DNA from 2 places in the Solwaraspora sp. WMMA2056 genome. Region 2 is predicted to be linked to the other one. Evidence: riboswitches for the same ligand, from Rfam matches in the RefSeq annotation. Region 2 holds a riboswitch; the other holds the start of a gene.

Region 1 (11,541 bases), 630 kb from region 2:
ACGCGGTACGCGGCCCGCGACGTGGTTACGCGTTGGCCGCCTTCTCGGCTTCTGCGAGGGCTTCGGTCCATGCCTCGGCGGGCTTGCCTTCGAGGTCACCGCTCTGCATCCGGTTGAGGACGTTCTCCACCGCGACCCGGACCGGGCCGTTCTTGCGGCCGAGGTACTGCGGGGTGAGGTTCGCCGCGGTGGCGGAGAAGATCTGGCCGACCGGGGCGTCGTTGAAGAACGGGTTGGAGAAGTCGACGATCGCCGGGTCCTCGTAGAGCGCCGGCTGCGACGGCAGGTTGCCGACCTTCTTGAAGATCTCGATCTGCTGCTCCGGCTGGATCAGCCACTCCAGGAACTTGTACGCCTCGTCGACGTTCCTGCCCTGCGCCGGGATGGTCAGGAACGAGCCGCCCCAGTTGCCGCCGCCGCCGGGGATGGCGGCGACGTCCCACTTGCCGGCGGTGTCCGGCGCGGTGTTCTGGATGTGCCCCATCATCCAGGCCGGGCAGGCCAGTACGGCGAAGTCGCCGTTGACGAAGCCGTTGTTCCACTCCGGGGAGAAGGCCGCGAGGTTGGCGGAGAGTCCGGCGGTGACGACGGCGGTGGCGGTGTCGAAGGCGACCTTCGGGCCACCCTCCATGGCCAGGGTGTCGGTGGTGTCGAAGAGGCCGACCGGCTGCTGACCGAGCACCGGGTTGTAGATGTTGGTGGCCGAGTCGACGAACTTCTTTCCGCTGGCGGCGACGTAGTCCTCGCCGGTGGCGATGAAGGACTCCCAGTCCGGCCAGAGCGCGGAGACCTGTTCGCGGTCGGTGGGCAGGCCGGCGGCTTCGAACAGGTCGGTGCGGTAGCACATGGCCAGGCCGCCGACGTCGGTGCCGAGGCCGATCTGGGTGGAGCCGTCGACGGAGAGGGTCTGGCGCCACTTCCACTCCAGGTAGCGGTCCTCGTACTGGCCCGCGCCCTTGTCCAGCAGGTTGACGAACTTGTCGGCCTGTTCACGGAACTGCACGACGAAGCCCTCGTCGATGGCGGCGATGTCGGCGGCGCCGGAGCCGGCGATCAGCTTCTTCTGCAGGTCCTCGTGCTGGGCGTTGTATTCGCCCGCGTTGAGGTTGATCCGGACGTTCGGGTTGTCGGCTTCGTACTGGGCCTTGAGGTCGCCCAGGCCGAAGTCGCCCCAGAACGCGATGGTCAGGGTGGTTTTGCCGTCGTCGCCGCCACCACCGGGTTCACCGCTGCAGCCGGCGAGCAGGAGCGCGCCGGCGGCCCCGACGGCCGCCGTCCGCACCCAAGGGGTCCAACGCCGTTCCATGCCATCCTCCGAAGACTGGAAACGCTCCCAACATCGAGGAACGTTGACTGAACCGGATAAGTGAAGCCACGGTACGAGCGCGTCTCACAAGTGTCAATGGCGTGTTAACGCCGTGGCCAACCCGTAATCTTGGTGAGGTTTGTCACGCCCAAGATCACGTGCCGTGACACTCCGGCCGACGCGGTGTCGCACCCCTGGCACACGGGCCCCCGCGGCCGGACCCGGCGCGCCGGTTATCGTTTCGGTAAGGCAACTTAACCGGGCAAGTTGGGGCGACCGGGGCACATGGTGTCCCCGTCACCGCCCGCGACGACCGACCGGGGCGGTCGGCCGACCGGGACAATCGACCGGCCTGGGTCGGGCGACCGGGACAATCGACCGACCGACCCGGTCGCCCGACCGGACACGATCACGCGTACGTGCACCACGGGACCGAAGGAGCGCCGCCGGTGAAACGGCCGACCATCGCCGACATCGCCCGCCGAGCAGGCGTCTCCAAGGGCGCGGTGTCGTACGCGCTCAACGGCCAGCCGGGCGTCTCCGAGTCCACCCGCCAGCGGATCCTCGCCATCGCCGCGGAGATCGGCTTCAACCCCAACAGCGCCGCCCGCGCCCTCTCCGGGGCCACCGCCAACGCCGTCGGCCTGGCGCTGAGCCGACCGGCGCGGATCCTCGGCATCGAGCCGTTCTTCATGGAGCTGATCAGCGGCGTCGAGGCGGAGTTGTCGGCCCGGTCGTACGCGCTGACCCTGCAGGTGGTGGCGGACACCGAGGCCGAGATCGCCGTCTACCGACGCTGGTGGGGCGAACGGCGGGTGGACGGCGTGCTCGTCTGTGACCTGCGGGTGGACGACGGGCGGGTGCCGGCGCTGGAGGCACTGCAACTGCCGGCGGTGGTGATCGGTGGGCCGGGGCGCACCGGATCGCTGGCCAGCGTCTGGTCCGACGACGCGGCCGCCCTGGTCGAGACCGTGGAGTACCTGGTCGCTCTCGGGCACCGACGGATCGCCCGGGTCGGCGGGCTGCCCGGCCTGCTGCACGCCGAGATCCGGGCGACCGCGTTCACCGACGCCTGCCGCTCGCTGGGCCTGGACCAGTGCGTCACGGTGCCGTCGGACTACACCGGGGAGGAGGGCGCCCGGGCCACCCGGCGGCTGCTCAGCACGCCGGCCCGGCCCACCGCGATGATCTACGACAACGACGTGATGGCGATCGCCGGCCTGGCCGTCGCCCAGGAGATGGGGCTGACGGTGCCGGGTGACCTGTCGATCGTGGCCTGGGACGACTCGCCACTGTGCCGCCTGGTGCACCCGCCGCTGACCGCGCTGGGCCGGGACATCCCGGGGTACGGCGCCCGGGCGGCCCGTCAGTTGCTCGCCACCATCGCCGGCGGTCCGGCGCAGACCTTCCAGGATGAGACGCCGCGGCTGACGCCGCGGGGCAGCACCGCCCCGCCTCGACCTGAGCGACCAGATGACAACTGAACCGATTAAGTTACCGAGCTGTCAACTGCCGCAAATCGGTCAGTCGGCGTACCGTCACCGGTGCTGGGTCTCGTCGCTGCGCGAACCCGGCACGGGTTATCCTCGATCCGGTCACGCGACTGGCGCAGCGAAGGTGGAACCGACCACCGGGGAGCGACCACTGACGTGCGCCGCGCGCCTGGGTGCACCGTCGACGGCACCGCCGTGTCCGGCACCTGGCCGGGGGCGACGGCGCCGCACCGACACCCAGGAGGGCACGTCGTGCACGTACCGCAGATTCCGTACCTGACCGCCGCCGATCCGCAACTCGCCGCGCTCGTCGAGGGCGAGGCCCGCCGCCAGCACGACAAGCTCCGGATGATCGCCTCGGAGAACTACGTCTCCACCGCCGTACTGGAAGCCAGCGGCACGGTGCTGACCAACAAGTACTCCGAGGGCTACCCGGGCCGGCGCTACTACGAGGGCCAGCAGTTCGTCGACCCGATCGAGACCCTCGCGATCGACCGGGCCAAGTCGCTGTTCGGCGTCGCGCACGCCAACGTGCAGCCGTACTCCGGCTCTCCCGCCAACCTCGCCGTCTACCTGGCCTTCCTCTCCCCCGGCGACACGGTGATGGGGATGTCGCTGCCGATGGGCGGGCACCTCACCCACGGCTGGTCGGTCTCGGCCACCGGCAAGTGGTTCAACTCGGTCCGCTACACCGTCTCCCGCGACACCGGCCGCATCGACTTCGACGAGGTCCGCGACGTGGCCCGCCGCGAGCGCCCGAAGGTGATCTTCTGCGGCGGCACGGCGGTGCCCCGTACCATCGACTTCCCGGCCTTCGCCGAGATCGCCCGCGAGATCGACGCGGTCCTGGTCGCGGACATCGCGCACATCGCCGGCCTGGTCGCCGGCGGCGCGCACCCCTCACCGGTCGGGCACGCCGACGTCGTCACCACGACCACCCACAAGACGCTGCGCGGCCCGCGCGGCGCGATGATCCTCACCACCGAACAGCACGCCATCGCGATCGACAAGGCCGTCTTCCCCGGCCTGCAGGGCGGCCCGCACAACCACACCACCGCCGGCATCGCGGTCGCGTTGCGCGAGGCCGACACCGACGACTTCCGCCGGTACGCCCACCAGGTGGTCGCCAACGCGAAGGCGCTGGCCGCCGCGCTGGCCGAGCGGGGCTTCGACCTGATCTCCGGGGGCACCGACAACCACCTGATCCTGGCCGACCTGACCGGCAAGGGTGTCGCCGGCAAGCCGGCGGCGCAGGCCCTGGACCGGGCCGGTATCGAGCTCAACTACAACACCGTGCCGTACGACCCGCGCAAGCCGTTCGACCCGTCCGGGATCCGGCTGGGCACCGCCGCACTCACCACCCGTGGGCTGACCGAGGCACAGATGCCGCAGGTCGCCGCCTGGATGGACGACGCGGTCACCGCCGCCGTCAAGGACGACGACGCCGCGCTGGACCGGATCGCCGGTGAGGTCGCCGACCTGCTGGCCGGCTACCCGATGCCCGGCTACGCGTCGGCCTGACCGGGTCGGGACCGGTCTCGACAGCCCGATCACCCTGTCGTCGTCAGTACGACGGGGTAGGTCACGTCAGTACGACGGGGTAGGAAAGTCGGCGATGTACGCCTCGGTCCGCTCCGCCGGTGCGGGGCGGGCCAGGGCGTACCCCTGACCGAACCGGCAGCCGGCGGCCTGCGCCTGGCCGACCTGCCGGGTCGTCTCCAGCCCCTCGACGATGATCTCCAGGCCGAACCGGCGGCCCAGCTCCGCCACCACGTCCAGCACCGGCCGGGCCGGGTCGGACCGGCTCGTCGAGTCGGTCACCAGGGATCGGTCGATCTTGACGAAGTCCAACGGCAGGCGGCGGAGCTGGCCGATCGCCGCCTGCCCGGCACCGAAGTCGTCCAACGCGATCCGCACCCCCCGGGCCCGCAGCTCCGCCAGCTGCACGATGATCTCCTGCTGCTGATCGGCGGCCAGCGACTCGGCGACCTCGACGACCAGCTGCTCCGGCATCATCCCGTTGGCCTGCAGCACCGCCACCAGATCGGCGGCGAACCCCGGCGCGGCCAGCTCGACCGGGGCGACGTTGACCGACAGCCACAACTGATGGCCCTCCCGTGCCCAGGACGCCACCTGGCGACAGGCGGTCGCCCGCAGCCACCGCCCGATCTGTGGCAGCAACGACAGGTCGGTCGCCACCAGCAGCAGCTCCGCCGGCAGCACGGTGCCCAGCACCGGGCTACGCCAGCGCAACAACGCCTCCACCCCGACCGGTTGGCCGTCGGTGAGGTCGACGACCGGCTGGTAGACGACGTCCAGCTCGCCGCGTTCGGCCGCACCGGGCAGCTCACGCTCCAGATCGAGCCGGCGGACCAGCTGCTCCTCCAGATAGGAGTCGTACCACTCGACCCGGTTACGGCCGAGCTGGCGGGCCCGCCGCCGGGCCAGGTCCGCCCGGCGCAGGACGTCGTCCACCCCGTCGCCGTCGCCGAGGTCGGCCATGCCGATACTGGCCTGCAGGTGGACCAGGACACCGGGCAGCTGCCACGGCTCCCGCAGCACCGAGATCAGCCGGGCACCGACGCCGTACGCCAGCATCGGGCCCGCCACCGTGACGACCGCGAACTCGTCGCCGCCGAGCCTGGCCACCACGTCGTCCGGACCCACCGTGTCGCGCAGCCGGCGGCCCGCCTCGATCAGCACCGCGTCACCGGTCTCCCGGCCGTACTGCTCGTTGACGCTGGTCAGACCGTGCAGGTCGATGATCAGCAACGCCCCCGGCTGCCCGGGAAGTTCCCGTGACGTGGCGAGCTGACGCATCAGTTCCCGACGGTTCGCCAACCCGGTCAGCTGGTCGGTGAAGCCCAGTTTGTGCAGCCGGCGCTCCAGATGGACCCGCTCTCCCACGTCCCGCACATGGACGACGAGCGCCCGGACCTCGGGAACGTCGCGCTGGTCGGTGACGGTCGACTCGGTGTCGCGCCACCGGCCGTGGCCGTCGCGCAGCCGGGCGGTCACCAACGGCACCCGTCCGGACCGGGGCAGCCGGCCGGTCGCCACCCCGGTCAGAGCGACCATCACCTCGGCGGCGTCCTCCGGGTGCATCAGATCGGTGAAGGGCCGGCCGAGCACATCCGCGTCGGCCAGCCCGAACAGCCGGGCGGCGGCCGGTGACTGCCAGCGCACCAGCAGATCGTCGCCGAGGATCAGGGTGAGATCGTTGCCACCGGAGACCAGGGACCGGAAGTGCGCCTCCTGCTCCGCGAGCCGACGGGCATAGGCACGCACGTCGGCGGCGGCCATCACCTCGCGGACCACCAGCGTCGGGATCACCGCCAGGCCGAGCAGGATCGACGTACGGTCGAACGAGCCCTGCACCGCCAGGTGGTAGCCGGCCGCCGCGGTCGCCACCATCGCCGGCACCGTCAACAGCGGGTACGCCGACAGCCGCCCGCGCAGCGGAACGACCCGGACTCCACCGGCACGCAGGGCACGCCACGCGCCGACCGCCAGCAGCAGCATGCCGCCGACCACCGGGGCCGCCGCCAGGCACCAGAGCCGGTCGTCGGTGCCGTAGGCGAAGCAGACCGTCAGCGCCACCAGGCCGACCAGTACGGCGATCGAGCCACCACCACAGAACGGCACCGACGGCAGTTGGCCCCGCACACTCAACACGGTCACCGCGATGACCGACCCGACGCCGATCACCCCGAGCTCGGCGACCAGCACGGTCGCCGGCACGCCGCTGGCCGGGGAGAGCAGCCAACCGGCGAATATCAGACTGGTCGCCATGCTCAGCCCGTCGAGCAGCCGCCGCCACCGCAACGGCCAGGTTTCCGCCACACCGGGCAGCAACAGGATCGCGACCAGGTGACCGGCCAACGTCGGGACCAGCCCGGCCACCGCCAGCTCGGCCCGTACCGCCGCCGGAGCGAACGCCGCGACGCAGACCGCTCCGACCCCGACCACGGTCGCCCCGACGAGCGCACCGGCGCACCGGCAGGCCCGGAAGTCCCCGGAGCGCGCGCGGACGGCGCGGGCGGTGCGCACCAATCGCCAGCCCGGACCGCAGACGCCGAACAGCATCGCGCCGAGCAGCGCGTGCCCGGCGGCGACGAGGCCGGTGCCACCGGCGACGAGCAGGGCGACGGCGAACAGGACCGAGGCCGGTAGCAGCAGACCGCCGTCGGCCGCCCGATGCTGACGCAGCCGCGCGCGCGGCAGCTGAGGGGATGCTTCAGGCACGGCGGCCATCGCCTCCACGGGAGGGGTCGGGGCAGGCGGCACGCACACCCGGAGGCCAACCTGTGCCGGGAGCAACGAGACAGGTGGCGGTCGGGTGACGGGTCGACCGTACGAGATCTTTCCACAACGGTCGGTGTGGCCGACCCGACCACCGGCGACCGTACCCGCGCACCGGCGCTCACCAGCGGGATGCCAGGATTGTCGGATGAGTCGCAGGGTCATCGTCCGGTTCCGGCCCCATCAGGCGATCATGTTGGCGGCGATCCTCGCCTTCGTCGGATCGCTGCCGCTGGCCAGCACCCGCTGGTACTTCCTGCCGATCCTGCTGGTGCCACTGGCGATCGCGCTCTGGGCGGTCCGCGCCGGCACCGACGCCGACGCCGACGGCCTGCACGTGCGGGCCCTGCTCGGCCAACGGCGGATCCCCTGGTCACGGGTTGCCGAGCTGACCGCAGACCCGCACGGACGGGCGGTGGCCCGGCTCACCGACGGGCACCGCGTACCGTTGCCGGCGGTACGCGCCGGGGACCTGCCCCGGCTGATCGCCGCCAGCGGACAGCCGCTCGATCCGGCCAGCCCGGCGGATCAGTAGCCGTCCACCACCACGTTGTCCAGCGGCTCACCCCGGACGAACCGACCGATCTGCCGACCGGCCAGCGCGTAGGCACGCGCCCGCAGCCCGCGTACCGAACCGGCGATGTGCGGGCTGATCACCACGTTCGGCATCCCCCAGAGCGGATGGTCGGGGGGCAGCGGTTCCGGATCGGTCACGTCGAGTACGGCGCGGATCCGGCCGGTGGCCAGCTCGGCGGTGAGCGCGTCGGTCTCCACCACCGGGCCACGGGCGGCGTTGACCAGCAGCGCCCCGTCGCGCATCGCCGCCAGCGTCGCGGCGTCGACCAACCCCCGGGTCTGCGGGGTCAACGGCACGATCAGCACCACGATGTCCGCGTGCGGCAGCAGTACGGGGAGTTCGTCGACGCCGTACACCTGCTCCTGCGGCCGTGCGGTCCGGGCCACCAGGGTGAACTCCACCTCGAACGGCGTCAACCGGGCCCGCAGCGCCGCGCCGATCGAGCCGGCACCGACGATGAGCACCCGCTTTCCGGCCAGCTCGTCGGTGGGGGCGAACCTGTCGTAGGACCACTCCCGGCGGTCCTGTGCCCGGATGAAGCCGGCGAAGTCGCGCAGGTCGGTGAGGATCGCCGCCACGATCCACTCCGCCGTAGACGAGTCGTGCACCCCTCGGGCGTCACAGAGGGTGACCTGCTCGGGCAGCCGGCCCGCCCAGGCGTCGGCCCCGGCGGAGAGCAGCTGGACCACCTGCAGGTCCGGCATCCTGCCGACCAGCTCGGCGGCCTTCGGCCGGGCCAGGAACGGCGGCACCCAGAACCGCACACCGGCCGGCGACGAGGGCAGCTCGGCGGGGTCGGCGACGACCTCGACGGTCACCTCGTCGGGCAGCGGGCCGAGCAGTTCCCGACCTTGCCGGTGGGGGATCCAGACCTTCACCGCTCCGACGATAGCGGGCCGCTGCGGCTCGGCCGCCGATCGGGTCAGTCGGCCGCCGTCACCTGATGAATACTTCTCTGGCACACCACTTCATCGATCACGCCACATAGTTCTATATTCAGATGAGAGGTGACCGTCGCCCACACCTGGCGACAAAGTGAATTCCGATCACATTATCCGCGAATCTCGTCGCGGTCGTTTCTGTTCGCCGCGTGGAGGAACCGATGGACATTCGTCGACGGTGGGCAATCAGCGCCACACTGGTCATGGTCCTGGTGTCCGGGCAGCCCGCCGCCGCCGGCACCACGGGTGGTGCCGCAGCCGGTGCCCGACCGCTTACCGACGTCATCGGCCCGGTGACCGCCGTCGCCGCCGGCTGGGGACACAACCTCGGTCTGCGCCCGGACGGCACCGTCATCGCCTGGGGCTGGAACGACGCCGGACAACTCGGCAACGGCGACCGCGGCTGGTACCAGAGCGAAACTCCGGTGCCGGTGTGCGCCGTCGGGCAGACCGCGCCCTGCACCCGGTTCCTCACCGGCGTGATCGCCATCGCCGCCGGCGAATACCACAGCTTGGCGCTGCTGCGGGACCGTACCGTCGTCGCCTGGGGCTACAACATCGCCGGGCAGCTCGGCGACGGCAGCACCGTCGACCGACTCACTCCGGTCCGGGTCTGCGCGCTCGACCAGACCGCCCCCTGCGACCAGGTCCTGTACGCGGTGAAGGAGGTGGCGACCGGCTACGCGCACAGTCTGGCGTTGCGCGGCGACGGCGGCGTGGTGGCCTGGGGCAGCAACACCTCCGGGCAGCTCGGCAACGGCCTGCGTACCGCCGGGATCCCGGTCCCGGCCCGGGTGTGCGCCCTGGCGGAGGTCGCCCCCTGCGCCCGGTTCCTGTACGGCGTCCGGCACATCGACGCCGGCCACAGCCACAGCCTGGCCCAGCTCAGCAGCGGCGGGGTCCTCGCCTGGGGCGCGAACAGAGCCGGCCGGCGACGGCACCCACGAGCACGTGTACTCCCGGCCCGTCCCGGTCCGGGTCTGCGAGGTCGGCCAGACCGCCCCCTGTACGCAGTACCTGACCCTGATCAGGTCCATCGCCTCGGGCACTGATCGCAACGTGGCGCTGCGGGTCGACTACACCGTGGCCGTCTGGGGCGACTACCCGGGCAAACTCCTGTCGTACTAGGTTTGCCTGCCATGCGGATCGACGACGCGACGGCGACGGTACGGGTGCGGGCGATGCGCCCCGCCGACGCGGCCGAGGTGCTCGGCATCTACCAGGCGGGACTGGACACCGGGCTGGCCAGCTTCGAGACGACCGCCCCGGACTGGGCGACGTTCGACGCCGGCCGGCTGGCGGGACACCGGTGGGTGGCCGTCGACGACGCGGACGGATCGCTGCTGGGCTGGGCCGCGGTCAGCGCGGTGTCCAGCCGGCCGGTGTACGCCGGGGTGGTGGAGAACTCGGTGTACGTCGCCCCGGCCGCGCAGGGGCGCGGCGTGGGCACCCGGCTGATCGACGCGGTGATCTCCTCGACCGAGTCGGCCGGGATCTGGACGATCCAGGCCGGGATCTTTCCGGAGAACGGCGCGAGCCTGGCGGTGCACGCCCGCGCCGGTTTCCGTACGGTCGGGACCCGGCAGCGGATCGGTCGACGTGACGGCCGCTGGCGGGACGTGGTGCTGCTGGAACGGCGCAGCCCGGTCGTGGACTGAGCCCGACCGGGCCTGCGCCGGTGGTTCGGCGGGTCGTGCGGCCGGCCGTGCGGCCAGCTGTCCGTGCGACAGGTCAGGCCGGCTCGTAGGTCATGCAGTCGGCCATGTCCCGGCTGGGTCCGACCCGGATCGACGGGGCCCGGCACTCCAGCTCGGCGTTGAACCGGCAGTCGGCCCGCTTGCAGGCACCGACCTGGGCGATCACCGCGTCCAGTCCGCCCTTGGCGGAGATGTCGAAGAAGGTGGTGCAGCTGGCGCTGTCCGCCTCGGTGCCGATGGTGATCGCAAAGGCGTGACAGCCTTCGTGCTGGTTGTACGCGCACTCCACAGCGGTGCACTCCTGCACCCGGGGCATCTCCATCATCGCGGTCATCGTGGTCCTCCTAGCTCGGCGGCATCCGACAGCGGCGGCCTCGCCACTGTGGTGAAACCGTATTCCACTACGACCGACAATAGGGTGCTTATTCAATGGTTGCAATTTTGGAAACCCTCACCTAAGCCGATCGGCCACCCTTTTGGCTACCCTTACCTAAGGGACGGCAGAGCCATTTGGTTACCCTTACCTAAGAATTCAGGGGCACCGTCGGATGCGGATATCGGGCAGCGGGCTAGTCTGGTGCGGGTGAACGCCCGTCTGCCGTCGCGCCGCCAGTCGTACCGCTGGTCGCCGTACCGCCGTCCGTCGCGCCGCACGACCACCGCGACCGTCGCCGCCAGCCTGACCGCCCTGCTGCTCGCCGGCGGGTGCACGTTCGGCGAGCCGGAGCCGGACCAGGCCGGCGCGCCCCCCACCTTCCCCGCCCCCACGGCGACCCCGACCGGCGGCGGCGTGGACCAGCAGATCGCGGTCACCGTGCTGGCCAGCGGGCTGGCGGTGCCCTGGGGGGTGGCGTTCCTGCCCGACGGGGCGGCGCTGGTCACCGAGCGGGACAGCGCCCGAATCCTGCAGGTCGGGCCCGGTTCCAGCACCGACGGGCTGGACGTCACCGAGGTGCAGACCATCGACCAGGCCGACAGCGGCGGTGAGGGCGGGCTGCTCGGCATCGCGGTCTCCCCCGAGTACGCCACCGACGAGACCGTGTTCATCTACTACTCCACGGCGCAGGACAACCGCATCGCCCGACTCACCCTCGGCGGCGAACCGGAGCCGATCGTCACCGGTATCCCGGTGTCCGGCATCCACAACGGCGGCCGGCTCGCCTTCGGCCCCGACGGGTTCCTCTACGCCACCACCGGCGACGCCTCCGACACCGGGCTGTCCCAG
Region 2 (11,541 bases):
TGCCCTCGTGCGGGATCGGGACGTCGCGGCCGTCGATCTTGAACCGGCCGGCGGCCGTCGCGGGCACCAGGTACGGGCCCCGGTTGACCGAGACCACCAGCACGGCGCAGCCCGGCGGCGACGGGATCGGATGCGGGTAGGCGACCAGCAGGGACACCGGGCCGGGGACCGGCGGGTGGCCGGGGTGAGGGGCGTACGACACCGCCACATCCTGGCACGCGTCGGCACCTCGATGCGTCGCTGCGGGATGCTGCCGCCACACTCGTTGTCCCTATCATTACCTATAATGATCAGAGATTTGGATTATAGGGAGTGGAAAGGTAGTTTGACGGCATGGATCTCCTGAGTTGCGTCGACCCACACCCGCGAGGTCGGCGATGAACGCGATCTACCGGTCCGTGGACGCCCGCCGTGCCGTCGAGCAGCGGTACCGGACACTTCTGCGGCGCTGGCCGGTGCCGGCGACCGAGTCGACAGTCCCCACCCGGTACGGCGACACGTTCGTCGTCGTCAGCGGTCCCCGGGACGCCCCGCCGGTCGTCGCGCTACACGGCGGCAGCTTCAACTCGGCGGCGTGGATCGGCGACATCGAGACCTGGGCGCAGACCCACCGGGTGTACGCCGTCGACGTGATCGGTGAACCTGGGCTCAGCGCACCGGCACGGCCGCCGCTCACCTCCGGCTGCTACGCCGAGTGGCTCGACGACGTGCTGGCCGCGTTCGACATCGGCCAGGCGGCGTTCGTCGGTGCCTCGCTGGGCGGCTGGCTGGCGCTCGACTACGCGCTGCGCCGACCGCAGCGGATCACCCGGCTCGCGTTGCTCGTACCCGGCGGTATCGGCCGGCAGAAGAACGGTGCGGTGATCGGGTCGCTCTTCTTCCTACCGTTCGGCGAATGGGGTCGGCGCGCGGCCGTCCGACTCGTACTCGGCCCGCCCCCGGCGGCGTCCGATGTCAGGCAGCTGCCCGAGTCGGCGGAGCTGGCCGATTTCCTGCTGCTCATCCAGCGGAGCTACCGGCGACGAGGCGACCGGCTGCCGATCTTCAGCGACGACCGACTGCGCCGTCTCGACGTGCCGTTGCTGGTCGTCGCCGGAGCGAAGGACCGGCTGCTGGATGCCCGGCAGACCGCTCGCCGGGTGCGCCGACTGCTGCCGCAGGCGACCGTCGTCCTGCTGCCCGACACCGGGCACATCCCCATCGGCTACACCCGGTCCGTCCAGCGGTTCCTGACCGGCGAGGAGGCGCACCAGGCGGCTGGACGATCTGGAACAGGCGGCGGGTAGGCTGCGGAGTCCGGTCCGGGACTGCCGCGGAGGGACCTCTTGCGTACCGATTTCGTCGTCCGCTACGAACAGGCCAGCCGGCACTTCTGCGACCTCGTCGCCCAGGTCGGCGACGACCAGTGGAGCGCCCCGACGCCGTGCTCCGAATGGGACGTACGGGCGCTGGTGGACCACGTGGTCCGCGGCAACCTCGCGGTGGTCCCGGTGCTCGCCGGCATCCCGCTGGCCGAACTCGGCCGGCTCGACATCGCCCGGCCGGACTTCGACGTGCTGGGCGGCGATCCACTCGCGGCGGTACGCCACTCGGTCGACGTCGCGGTCGAGGCGTTCGCCCGCCCCGGAGTGCTCGACGCCGTCGTCCACCATCCGGTCGGCGACATGCGCGGCCGACGGCTGGCCGGGCTGTGTTTCAACGACAACCTGGTGCACAGCTGGGATCTGGCCCAGGCGATCGGCGTCGACGCCACCCTCGACCCGGTGCTGGTCGAAGCCGCCCACGCGTTCATCGAACCGGTGGCGGGCGCCCTGCCGCCGGGATACTTCGCGCCGGCACCGCAGCTCGGGGCGGACCCGGACCGCCAGACCCAGCTGCTCGCCCTGCTGGGCCGGGACGCGCAGGCGTGGGGCCGGTCGCGGTAGCTGTGGACGGGACCCTGTGCCCACGGTGCCAGATTGCCCTGGTGACGGTCGATGGTCTCCGACCGTGGTGTCAACGGTGCGAGTGGAACCTGGACGACATCGGGCCGGTCGACGGCGGTTGGCTGGCCCGGTCGGTCACCAGGATCGACCGCCGGGCGGGCCTGCGCGCCGACCGATGGCTCGCCGAACGGTCCGTCGCGGATCCGGTGAGCCGGCCCGGAGCCGGTCAGCTGTTCCTCTGCGCCGTGTCGGCGATCATCGTGCTGCTCACCGTCGCACTGTGGGCCGTCGGCCTGTGGCTGGTGTTCGCGAGCGGGTTCTTCCCGGCGATCCTGCTCGGGGTGGCGCTGGTGGCCGTCGGCTACGGGCTGCGCCCCCGGCTGTCCAGCGTGCGACGGACGCTGCGCGGCCGACACCGGCTGGACCCGGCCCAGGCGCCGGCACTGCACGCGCTGATCCACGAGGTCGCCGATCGGTGCGGAGCGCCCCGCCCGCACATCGTCGCGCTCGACGAGGACTGGAACGCGTCGGTCGCCGTGGTCGGTTTCCGCCGGACCCGGATCCTGACTCTCGGGACGCCGTTGCTGGTCGCGTTGCGTGGTCCGGAACTGGTGGCGCTGCTCGGCCACGAACTCGGCCACCTGCTGCACCAGGACTCCCGGCGTATCCTGCTCACCCAGCCGGCGACCAGCACCTTCGGCCTCATGGCGGTGGCCGTGCAGCCACCGGCCGGCGATGCCCACGACCGGGACGTGGAGGGCGTCTACGCGCTGTTCTACACGATCTGGCAGCTCGTCGCCGGAGCGCTCTGCTGGCTGCTGTTCATCGTCCACCTCGGACTCAACATCGTCGACGCGCACGATCGGCGTCGGGTGGAGTTGCGGGCCGATCTGATCGCGGCGCGAGCCGCCGGTACGACCGGAGCCCTGGCGCTGCTGGACGTCCTGGCCCAACTTCCCCTGCTCGTGCCGTACCTGGCCCCGACCGGCAACGTCGGTGGCGCGCTGCGTCAGTGGCGTACGGATATCATGCGGGCCCGGGAGCGCCACGAGGAGCGGTTGCCGCTGCTGCGGCAATTGAGTATCCGCTCCGATGCCGCGCTGCTGGCCAGCCACTCCGCGCCGGGGCGTCGGCACCAGGTGCTCTCCGGTCGTCCGCCGCAGGAGCCCAGCGTCGTGGTCAGCGAAGCCGACGCCGCGCGGATCGATGCCGAGATCGCACCGTACGTCGAAGGTATCCGCCGACGGTTGGCCGACCACCACGAACTGTGACTTCGCGTTCGACGGCTGTATCTATGGTGGAACCATGTCCAGCGGTGCGGCGTTCTGGTCGGTGCTGGCCCTGGCCGTCGTCGGTGGCGCGGTGGTCGGGGTGCTCATCTGGCTCGGCACGGCCGCCCAGCGGCGGGCCGAGGAGTTGGAGATCGGCGCACTGCGCGCCGACCTGCTGCGCGAGGCCGGGCACCGTGGCTGGGTCGAGTCCGACCCGCCGGCGGAGCTGACCTGGCGCGGGCTCGGCACGGTCATCCCGGACGAGAAACGCCGCTGTGCCCTGGTCGGTACGCACGCGGGACGGCAGGTGGCGCTGCTCTGGTGCAGCTTCGAGGACAACGACGTGTCGTTGCGGTACGTCGCGCTGCTCGTCCGAGTCGATGGGCAACTGCCGGGGGTGGAGATCCAGCTCCGGCGGTCGTTGACCGTCGTACCGCACGGCGCACCGGACGCCGTCGGGCGAGCGCTGACCGGGCCGGTGCGGGCGGCCCTGCATCGGCTACGCGACCTGGGTAGCTGCTCCGACCGCCCGGTCCGGATCGAGGGACGGGCACTGCAGGTCGTGGTCGACGGCTGGCCACGGTTGCCGGAGCTGGGGGCGCACCTGACCGCCGCGACCACGCTCGCCGCCGCGTTGTCGACGGCAGACACCGCCACCGACGACGGCCCGGACATCTGACGGCCCGGACATCTGACGGCCCGGACACCTGACGGCCCAGCGCGTCTGCTGCGCGTCATCGCGTCCCGATCCCTGAGCTGAGCAGCACAGTAGTGGCTATTGAGAACGATTTTCGTTAGCTATAGGCTGCGCTCGGAGAAGGGATTGATCATGAAACCGAGACGCTCGCTCATACATCGACAGGCTGGGCGACTTCAGCGCCCAGCGGTACGACTGGCCGCCGGGGCCGTCGCCGTCGTCGCCGCCGTATCGGCCGGCGCGTTGCTGCTCCCCACCACGCAGGCCGCCGCCGCACCCGGCCCGGCACCCGCGCCGCAGCAGTACCGCGTCCTGCAGGACATCCACACCGACGCGATTTCGACCTTCCTGGACGACGGCGTCCTCGCCCTCGGCACCAAGGCGGACGTCGCCGAAGGCACCGGCACCCGGTTCGCCGCCGACGACGTCTGGTTCCACATCGACGACGACGCGGCCAGCCCTGTCCCCGCCGGCTACGAGTTCATCGCCGCCGCCGGCGAGCAGGTCTGGATCGCGCCGGAATCGAACCCGGGCGGCACACAGCTCTGGCCCGGCTTCTCGACCGAGTCGGTGCCCGCCGGCGCGGTCGCCGGCGATCAGACGGCCTTCACGCTGAGCGGGTTCGACGGACCCGGCGACATCGAGCTCTTCCGTACCGGGTCGTTCGGCACCCCGACCCGCCTGTGGTCCTCCGACGAGGATCACAAGACCTTCAGCGTCGGCCGTACCCACATGCACGCCAACTGGGCGTTCACCGCCGCCGGCACCTACCGGCTCACCGTGACCGCCACGGCCACCGCCGGTGCCACCCCGATGGCCGCCACCGCCACGTACACGTTCGTGGTCGGTGACCTGCCGGAGGTCGTGGCCACCTCCACCGCGCTGACGGCGTCGGCGACCGCGCTGACCGTCGGCGAGCCGGTCACCCTGACCGGGACGGTGACCCCAGCGGAAACCGACGGGTACGTGGAGTTCCGCGACGGCGGCACCGTGCTCGGCCACGCGCCGGTCGACGGCGGATCGGCCGAGCTCGTCGTACCGGATCTGGCGGCCGGGGCGCACCCGCTCACCGCGTCCTTCGTTCCGGCGGTCGGCAACCTCGCCGGGGGTTCCACCTCGGCGTCGGTGGCGGTCACCGTCACCGACGACTCCGGCGTGGAGTTCGGCATCGCCGGCATCGCCGAGTCGTACCAGCCCGGTGACCTGCTCCAGGCCCGGGTGGTCGGGGCCACCCTGGCCGAAGGTCAGAGCTTCCAGTGGGCGATCCGGCCGGTCGGCGCGACGAACAGTGGGTACGCGTTCTCCGGCACCGGCGGGCAGGCCGCGCAGGGCATCGTCGAGCAGCGCGTCGACGTCGCCTACGACGGGTACGAGGTGCGGGTACGGCTACGCGCCGGCAGCACGACGCTGTCCACGACCGGTTGGGTGCCGATCCGGGTCCAGCCGTCGGTGGAGCCACTGTCCTTCGGCTTCGTCGCGACCGGCCCGCTGTACCTCGGCGACGACGTCCTGCTCCGGGTGAGCGGCCGGGAACTCGCCGCTGGCGAGAGCCTGCGGTTCGTCGAGCGGTTCGGCTCCCCGTGGTCGCCGCGCGCCGGAGTGAGCCAGGTCGACGCCACCACGTACCAGGTCCAGCCGACCTACGCCAACACCAGTGGCGAGTGGGCGTTGCAGGTGATCCGCGACGACCTCGTCGTCGCCCAGTCCGCGCCGGTGCCGGTCGACATCCGCGCCCGGGAGGTGCTGGTCGAAGGCATCCAGGGGGTCTACCGGGTGGGTCAGACGCTGCGGGCCACCGGCACGGTCTACCCGGCCAAGGAGGGCCTGCTCTACCGTTGGGTCCTGCTGGACCTCACCACGTACCAGGGCACGACCCTGCAGGAGGGGGCCGACGCCACGGCACTGTCCATCGAGCTGCCGGTCACCCTCGACCTCGACAACAACCAGCTGACCCTCGCCGCGGTCTGGGACTACGGCTCGACCGAGGTGTACGCCGGGCAGACGGGCACGAAGATCGTCGTGTCCGACGCGGACCCGTCGACGCAGCTGTTCTTCTTCAACGGACTCAGCGACCACTACCACCAGGGCAGCCCGATCAACCTTCAGCTGCTCGCCGACCCGGCGCTGGCCGACGGTGACACGGTCGACTGGCAGTGGCGGTGGCCCGGCAGCGACGAGTGGACGACCCTGCCCGGCGCGTCCGGTCTGGCGCACTCCGTCGTCGCCGAGCAGGCGCTCGACGGCGTCGAGGTCCGGGCCACCCTGACCTTCGGTGTCGAGGGCACCGAGCCGATGGTCGCCGAGCCGGTGACGATCCACGTCGACGACCACGGCGCGGCGCCGCGCCAGCAGGTGACCGTCACCGGCGAGACGTCGTTGGCCGTCGGCGACGTCGCGACCTTCACCGCCGACGTGTCCGCCGACACCGTGCTGACCGGCTACCAGTGGTTCGAGAAGGCACCGGACGCGGCCGAGGCCACCCCGATCGCGGGGGCGACCGGTCGCGAGTACTCGTTCACCGTCACCGCCGGGCACCACAGTCGCGAGCTCAGCGTCGCGGTGGTGACACCCACCGGGCAGACCGCGTACGGGCCGTCGGAACCGGTCACCCTCGCCGTGGACGATCACGGCGGCGGGGTCGGCGCGACCAGTCAGGAGATCATCGCCGCGGTGCCCGACGGCACCCTGGTGATCAGCGTCGACGCCAACGACCAGGTGCTGATGAGCGACTTCGCGCTCAGCGCCGAGGCCGACCGCTGGGTCTCGACCGGTGAACTGCGGCCGGTACGGGTCACCGACGCTCGGGCATCGGCACCGGGTTGGACCGCGTCCGGCCAGGTCAGCGACTTCGTCGCCGGTACGCAGACGCTGTCCGGTCGGTTCCTCGGCTGGACTCCGCGCGTGGTGTCGCAGCCCGGCGCGGGTGCCGTGACGGCGGGGGCGAGCATCGCTCCGGCCTTCGACGCCGGCCGGGGCCTGCTGGACAGCAGCCCGCTCGCGATCGGTGCCGCCGGTGCCCGGGGCACCAGTGAGCTCGGCGCCGGCCTGCGTATCGAGGCACCGACCGACGTCGCCGCCGGCACCTACGTCGCCACGATCACCTTCACCGCGATCTGACGGCTGTCACCAGCCACGAGGTGAGGCTGATCCAGGTCACGCAACGATGTGACGTGGATCGGCCTCACCTCGACGCGTTTCACGGCCACCGCTTTCCGGTCTTCCGAAGGCGGGACTTGATATGCAAGTGCAGACTTGCCTATTGTGGGGCGGGTGGCGGTCCTCTACCGGGCACTCGCCGACCCGACCCGGCGACGGATCATGGACGAGCTCGCCCGCAAGGGCGGGATGAGCCTGTTCGAGATCTGCACCCGCCTGCTCACCGAACACGGCACCACCTCCACCCGGCAGGCGATCTCGCAGCACCTAACCGTGCTGGAGGAGGCCGGACTCGTCCGCTGCGAACGGGTCGGCCGCACCAAACTCCACTACCTCGACACCCGGCCGCTGCGCTCGATCATCGAGCGGTGGCCGCTCAGCGATGAGGAGAAGACATGAAAGCCCGCATCTACGTGACCAGCGTCTTCGTCGACGACCAGGCCAAGGCGCTCGCCTTCTACACCGACAAGCTCGGCTTCGTCCCCAAGACCGACTTCCCGGTCGGGGAACACCGCTGGCTCACCGTGGTCGGCGCCGACGCCCCGGACGGCGTCGAACTGCTGCTGGAGCCCGACGAGAACCCGGCCGCCCAGGCGTACAAGCAGGCGCTTGCCGAGCAGGGCATCCCGGCGGCCTCGTTCGCCGTGGACGACGTCGAGGAGGCCTACCGGGTGCTACAGGCCGACGGGGTCACCTTCATCCAGACCCCCACGCCGATGGGCCCGTTCGTCGGCGCGGTACTCGACGACACCTGCGGCAATCTCATCCAACTGGTCAGCCCGGCCTGACCCCTGACCTCGACGCGGAGCTTCCGGAGTCAGACAGTGGGGCGCTCGGCGAGCTGAGCTAGAGGTCGCGGAAACCGCGAACGCCGCGCGTTTGCCCGCACCCGACACCCTGGTAGGCGTGCCTGTCGCGCTCTACCCACCGGTCTGGCAACGCCTGATGTGGTTCCTGGCCCTCAGCGCGGCTTCCGCGTGCCTGTTGGCGGCCGCGGTCGATGAAGAGGGCTGGACCGTCCTGGCCGCGTCGTCCGGAGCGGCGGTGACGTTCGCCGCCGCCGCGCGCAGCGTGTTTCTGCGCGTCGAAGCCCACCCGGAGTACGTCGTGCTGGTCAACTGGCTCCGGGCCGTGCGGCTACCCTGGCCGGAGATAGACCGGTTCGGCCACGACGACGAAGGACTCTGGGTACGCCGCCGCGACGGCACCGAGCTGCGTGCCTCGGCCTTCCAGCACGGCCACTCTTCTCCCGGCTTCACCCGGCCTCCGGTGGTGGCCGCCGCCACCCGACTGGAAAAGATCCGACGCCGTCGGTGAGAAGCCGTCGACCCTGCGGCGGCCGCCGGCACGAGCGGCCGCCAGCGGGGGAGTACGCAGCGCGCCGGCCTCGGTATCCTCGTCGTCAGTGCGACTGGCGGCACGGGGATGGTGGACCATCGGGGAGCCGGCCACGGGAGTCGACCGCCTGGGCTCCCGTCCGAGAGGACTCCCATGCCCACGACTGCTCGACTGTTGCCCGGCGCGCCGGTGGCCGAGGCTGTACTCGCCGACGTCGCCCGGCGGGTGTCCGCCTTGCGCGAACGTGGTGTCACGCCCAGCCTCGCCACCATTCTGGTCGGCGACGACGACGCCAGCGCCGGCTACATCCGGATCAAGCAGCGACAGGCCGCCGAACTTGGCTTCGACTCGCCGCACCGGCACCTGCCTGGCGCCGCAACCCAGGACGACCTGCTCGACGTGATCGCCGGGTTCAACGCCGACCGCGCGGTGCACGCCGTTCTGATCCAGTACCCGATCCCGGGCCACCTCGACTACGACGCCGCCCTGCAGAGCCTCGACCCGGACAAGGACGTCGACGGCATGCATCCACTCAACATGGGTCGGCTCGCCGTCGGCCTGCCGGGACCCGTGCCGTGCACCCCGGCCGGGATCGAGGCGCTGCTGGCCCACTACCGGATCCCGGTCGCCGGCCGGGAAGTGGTCATCCTCGGCCGCGGCGCCACCCTCGGCCGCCCGCTGGCCATGCTGCTGGCCCAGAAACGGCCGACCGCCAACGCCGCAGTGACGGTGGTGCACACCGGGGTGGCTGACTGGCCTCGCTACACCCGCCGCGCCGAAATCCTCATCGCGGCGGCCGGCGTACCGGGCATCGTCCAGCCGGAGCACGTCCGGCCCGGCGCGGTGGTGATCGGCGCTGGTGTCCGGTACGCCGGACGCCGGCTCCTGCCAGATGTCGACGAGACCTGCGCCGAGGTGGCGTCCGCGATCACACCTCGCGTCGGCGGTGTCGGACCGACCACCGTCGCCATGCTGTTCCGCAACGCCGCACTCAGCGCCGAACGGGCAACCAGGTAGGAGCCGGCCCGGCCTGCCGTAGAGGTTGGACAGAAAGCCGACCCGGCCCCATTGGCGAACATCAGCCAATAACGGACCGGGACCCAATGATCGTCGAGCAAGGACATCCAGTTTCCTGATCCGCCATACGAAGGCGTTGATCCCACTGTCCAGATAGGCGATGGCCGGCGGGATTCACCATGGGTAAGGTCAGTCGCCTTGTAGCAGGTGGTGGATCATCGGAGGGCCGGAGATGTCGACGTATCGTTTCAACACGCCGCCCGGCTGGCCTGTACCGCCGCCACAATGGGTGCCACCAGCAGGGTGGAAACCCGATCCGACATGGCCTGCCGCGCCGCTGGACTGGAACTGGTGGATCCCTACAGAGACGCCGACAGGGCAGACCAAGGACATGCCGCTGGCGGACCCTTCGGCCGCGCATCCGCCGGTCATTCCCGGGCCAGCGACAACAACCACCACACCGGCGCACATCGACCACTCCGCGTCGGTCGAGCACCCTGCCCAGGCTGGCCTGTCGACCTACCCCGGCCGCGCATCCGCCGAACCGCCAGCGGCCGTTCCCCCAGCGGCCATCGTGGCTGCGCCTACGGTGTCGACGGGCACCGGACCGAACATCATCCGGCCGGTGCAACGAAGCGGCCGAGGTGGCCTGTTCGGCGGGAAGAAGCAGCTGGAGGAGGAGAACGAGGAACTACGTCGACAGCTGACCACGTTGCTCGGGCTTGACCCCACCGCCGTGGCCAACGAGGCATCCGCGCTGCAGACTCAGGTGCAGCAGCTTCAGGCCGAGCAACGCATGCTGCATGGTCAGCTCGCTCGGCTGCGTGCCGAACTCGTCCGCACTTCCGAGGACGCCGAGCTTCAGGAGGTCGGCATCTACCAGTATCGGCATCCGCTGGCTGATGCACTGGCCTACAAGACCCAACTGGCAGACCTGTCGGACCGGGTCAAGTCGATGGCCCGGGGCGGCACGGCGGTGCAGGCCAACAACGGCTGGACGGTGAACGGCTCCGCCGCCGAGGGACGCAAGATGGTCCGCGAATACACCAAACTGATGCTGCGCGCGTACAACGCCGAGGCGGACAGTTGCGTATCGCGAGTGCAGCCGCATCGACGTCACACGACCGTCGAGCGTCTCGACAAGGTCGCCAATACGATCGCGAAGCTCGGTAAGACCATGGGGATCCGGATCGACCCAGAGTATCACCGGCTGCGAGCGTACGAGATCGACCTGACTGCCGACTACCGTGCCAAGCTGGAGGAGGAGAAGGAACGGATCCGCGAGGAACGCGAGCGGCAGCGGGAGGAACGGGCGGCAACCGCTGAGTTGGAACGCGAGAAGGCGCGACTGGCCAAAGAGCAGTCCCACTACCAGGCCGCGCTCGCCAAACTGCAGGCGAAGGGTGACGACGCGGGGGCCGCCGAGCTGGCGGCCAAACTGTGCGAGATCGGTGAGGCGATCGCCGGGGTCGAGGAACGCGCGGCGAATGTTCGGGCCGGCTATGTCTACGTCATCTCGAACATTGGCGCGTTCGGGCCGAGGATGGTCAAGATCGGGATGACGCGGCGCCTTGACCCCGAGGACCGGGTTCGGGAGCTCGGCGACGCCTCAGTGCCGTTCAAGTTCGACACTCACGCGCTGATCTTCAGCGAGGACGCGGTCGGGCTGGAGGCCAAGCTGCACAACGCACTAGCCGAGCAGCGGGTGAACAAGGTGAATCACCGTCGGGAGTTCTTCTACGCCGACCCCGCGCAGGTCCGCGACCTGCTGCAGGAGATCGCCGGCCAGCACCTGCTGGCCTACCACGAGCGTGCCGAAGCTCTTGAATGGCGGGCCAGCGGCGCACACCAGCAGCAGACCCAGCCAGTGGCCCATCATTCCTCGCTCTTGACGCCGGTCGCCGGCTGATCCAGGGGATGACCATGAGCATCTACCTGCGTACCAGCCTGAAAGCCGGGTCGTTCCGGTTCAACCTGTCCCCGTCCGGTATTGGCGTCTCGGTGGGCGTCCCCGGGTTCCGGGTCGGTTCCGGGCCGAGTGGCAACTATGTGCGGATCGGCGGGCGTGGCGTCCACTATGCCACCGCCCGACAGCCGGCCCGGCGACCTCCAGCGATGGTTCACCAGGCCGGTCACG

What was found. A riboswitch is a leader RNA that binds a small molecule or an ion and turns the genes downstream of it on or off. The one in region 2 is predicted to bind ZMP and ZTP.
Region 1: another riboswitch for ZMP and ZTP. It lies ahead of glyA (serine hydroxymethyltransferase); the one in region 2 lies ahead of O7608_RS30425 (bifunctional 5,10-methylenetetrahydrofolate dehydrogenase/5,10-methenyltetrahydrofolate cyclohydrolase).

What each region holds. Positions count from the first base shown of each region.
Region 1 is NZ_CP128360.1:6,068,095-6,079,635, forward strand. It holds gene O7608_RS27450 (extracellular solute-binding protein) at 26-1,306, opposite strand; gene O7608_RS27455 (LacI family DNA-binding transcriptional regulator) at 1,756-2,790, shown strand; ZMP/ZTP riboswitch at 2,896-2,981, shown strand; gene glyA (serine hydroxymethyltransferase) at 3,052-4,320, shown strand; gene O7608_RS27465 (GGDEF domain-containing phosphodiesterase) at 4,387-7,053, opposite strand; gene O7608_RS27470 (PH domain-containing protein) at 7,250-7,636, shown strand; gene O7608_RS27475 (2-hydroxyacid dehydrogenase) at 7,630-8,556, opposite strand; gene O7608_RS27480 (RCC1 domain-containing protein) at 8,781-9,671, shown strand; gene O7608_RS27485 (GNAT family N-acetyltransferase) at 9,759-10,277, shown strand; gene O7608_RS27490 (DUF1540 domain-containing protein) at 10,351-10,650, opposite strand; gene O7608_RS27495 (PQQ-dependent sugar dehydrogenase) at 10,894-11,541, shown strand, end outside.
Region 2 is NZ_CP128360.1:6,699,858-6,711,398, reverse strand. It holds gene O7608_RS30470 (hypothetical protein) at 1-202, opposite strand, end outside; gene O7608_RS30465 (alpha/beta fold hydrolase) at 378-1,286, shown strand; gene O7608_RS30460 (TIGR03086 family metal-binding protein) at 1,326-1,925, shown strand; gene O7608_RS30455 (M48 family metallopeptidase) at 1,967-3,196, shown strand; gene O7608_RS30450 (hypothetical protein) at 3,231-3,875, shown strand; gene O7608_RS30445 (choice-of-anchor M domain-containing protein) at 4,137-7,010, shown strand; gene O7608_RS30440 (ArsR/SmtB family transcription factor) at 7,164-7,448, shown strand; gene O7608_RS30435 (VOC family protein) at 7,445-7,837, shown strand; gene O7608_RS30430 (PH domain-containing protein) at 7,956-8,366, shown strand; ZMP/ZTP riboswitch at 8,447-8,527, shown strand; gene O7608_RS30425 (bifunctional 5,10-methylenetetrahydrofolate dehydrogenase/5,10-methenyltetrahydrofolate cyclohydrolase) at 8,541-9,404, shown strand; gene O7608_RS30420 (SNIPE associated domain-containing protein) at 9,637-11,313, shown strand; partial or broken gene O7608_RS32070 (DUF4236 domain-containing protein) at 11,232-11,471, shown strand.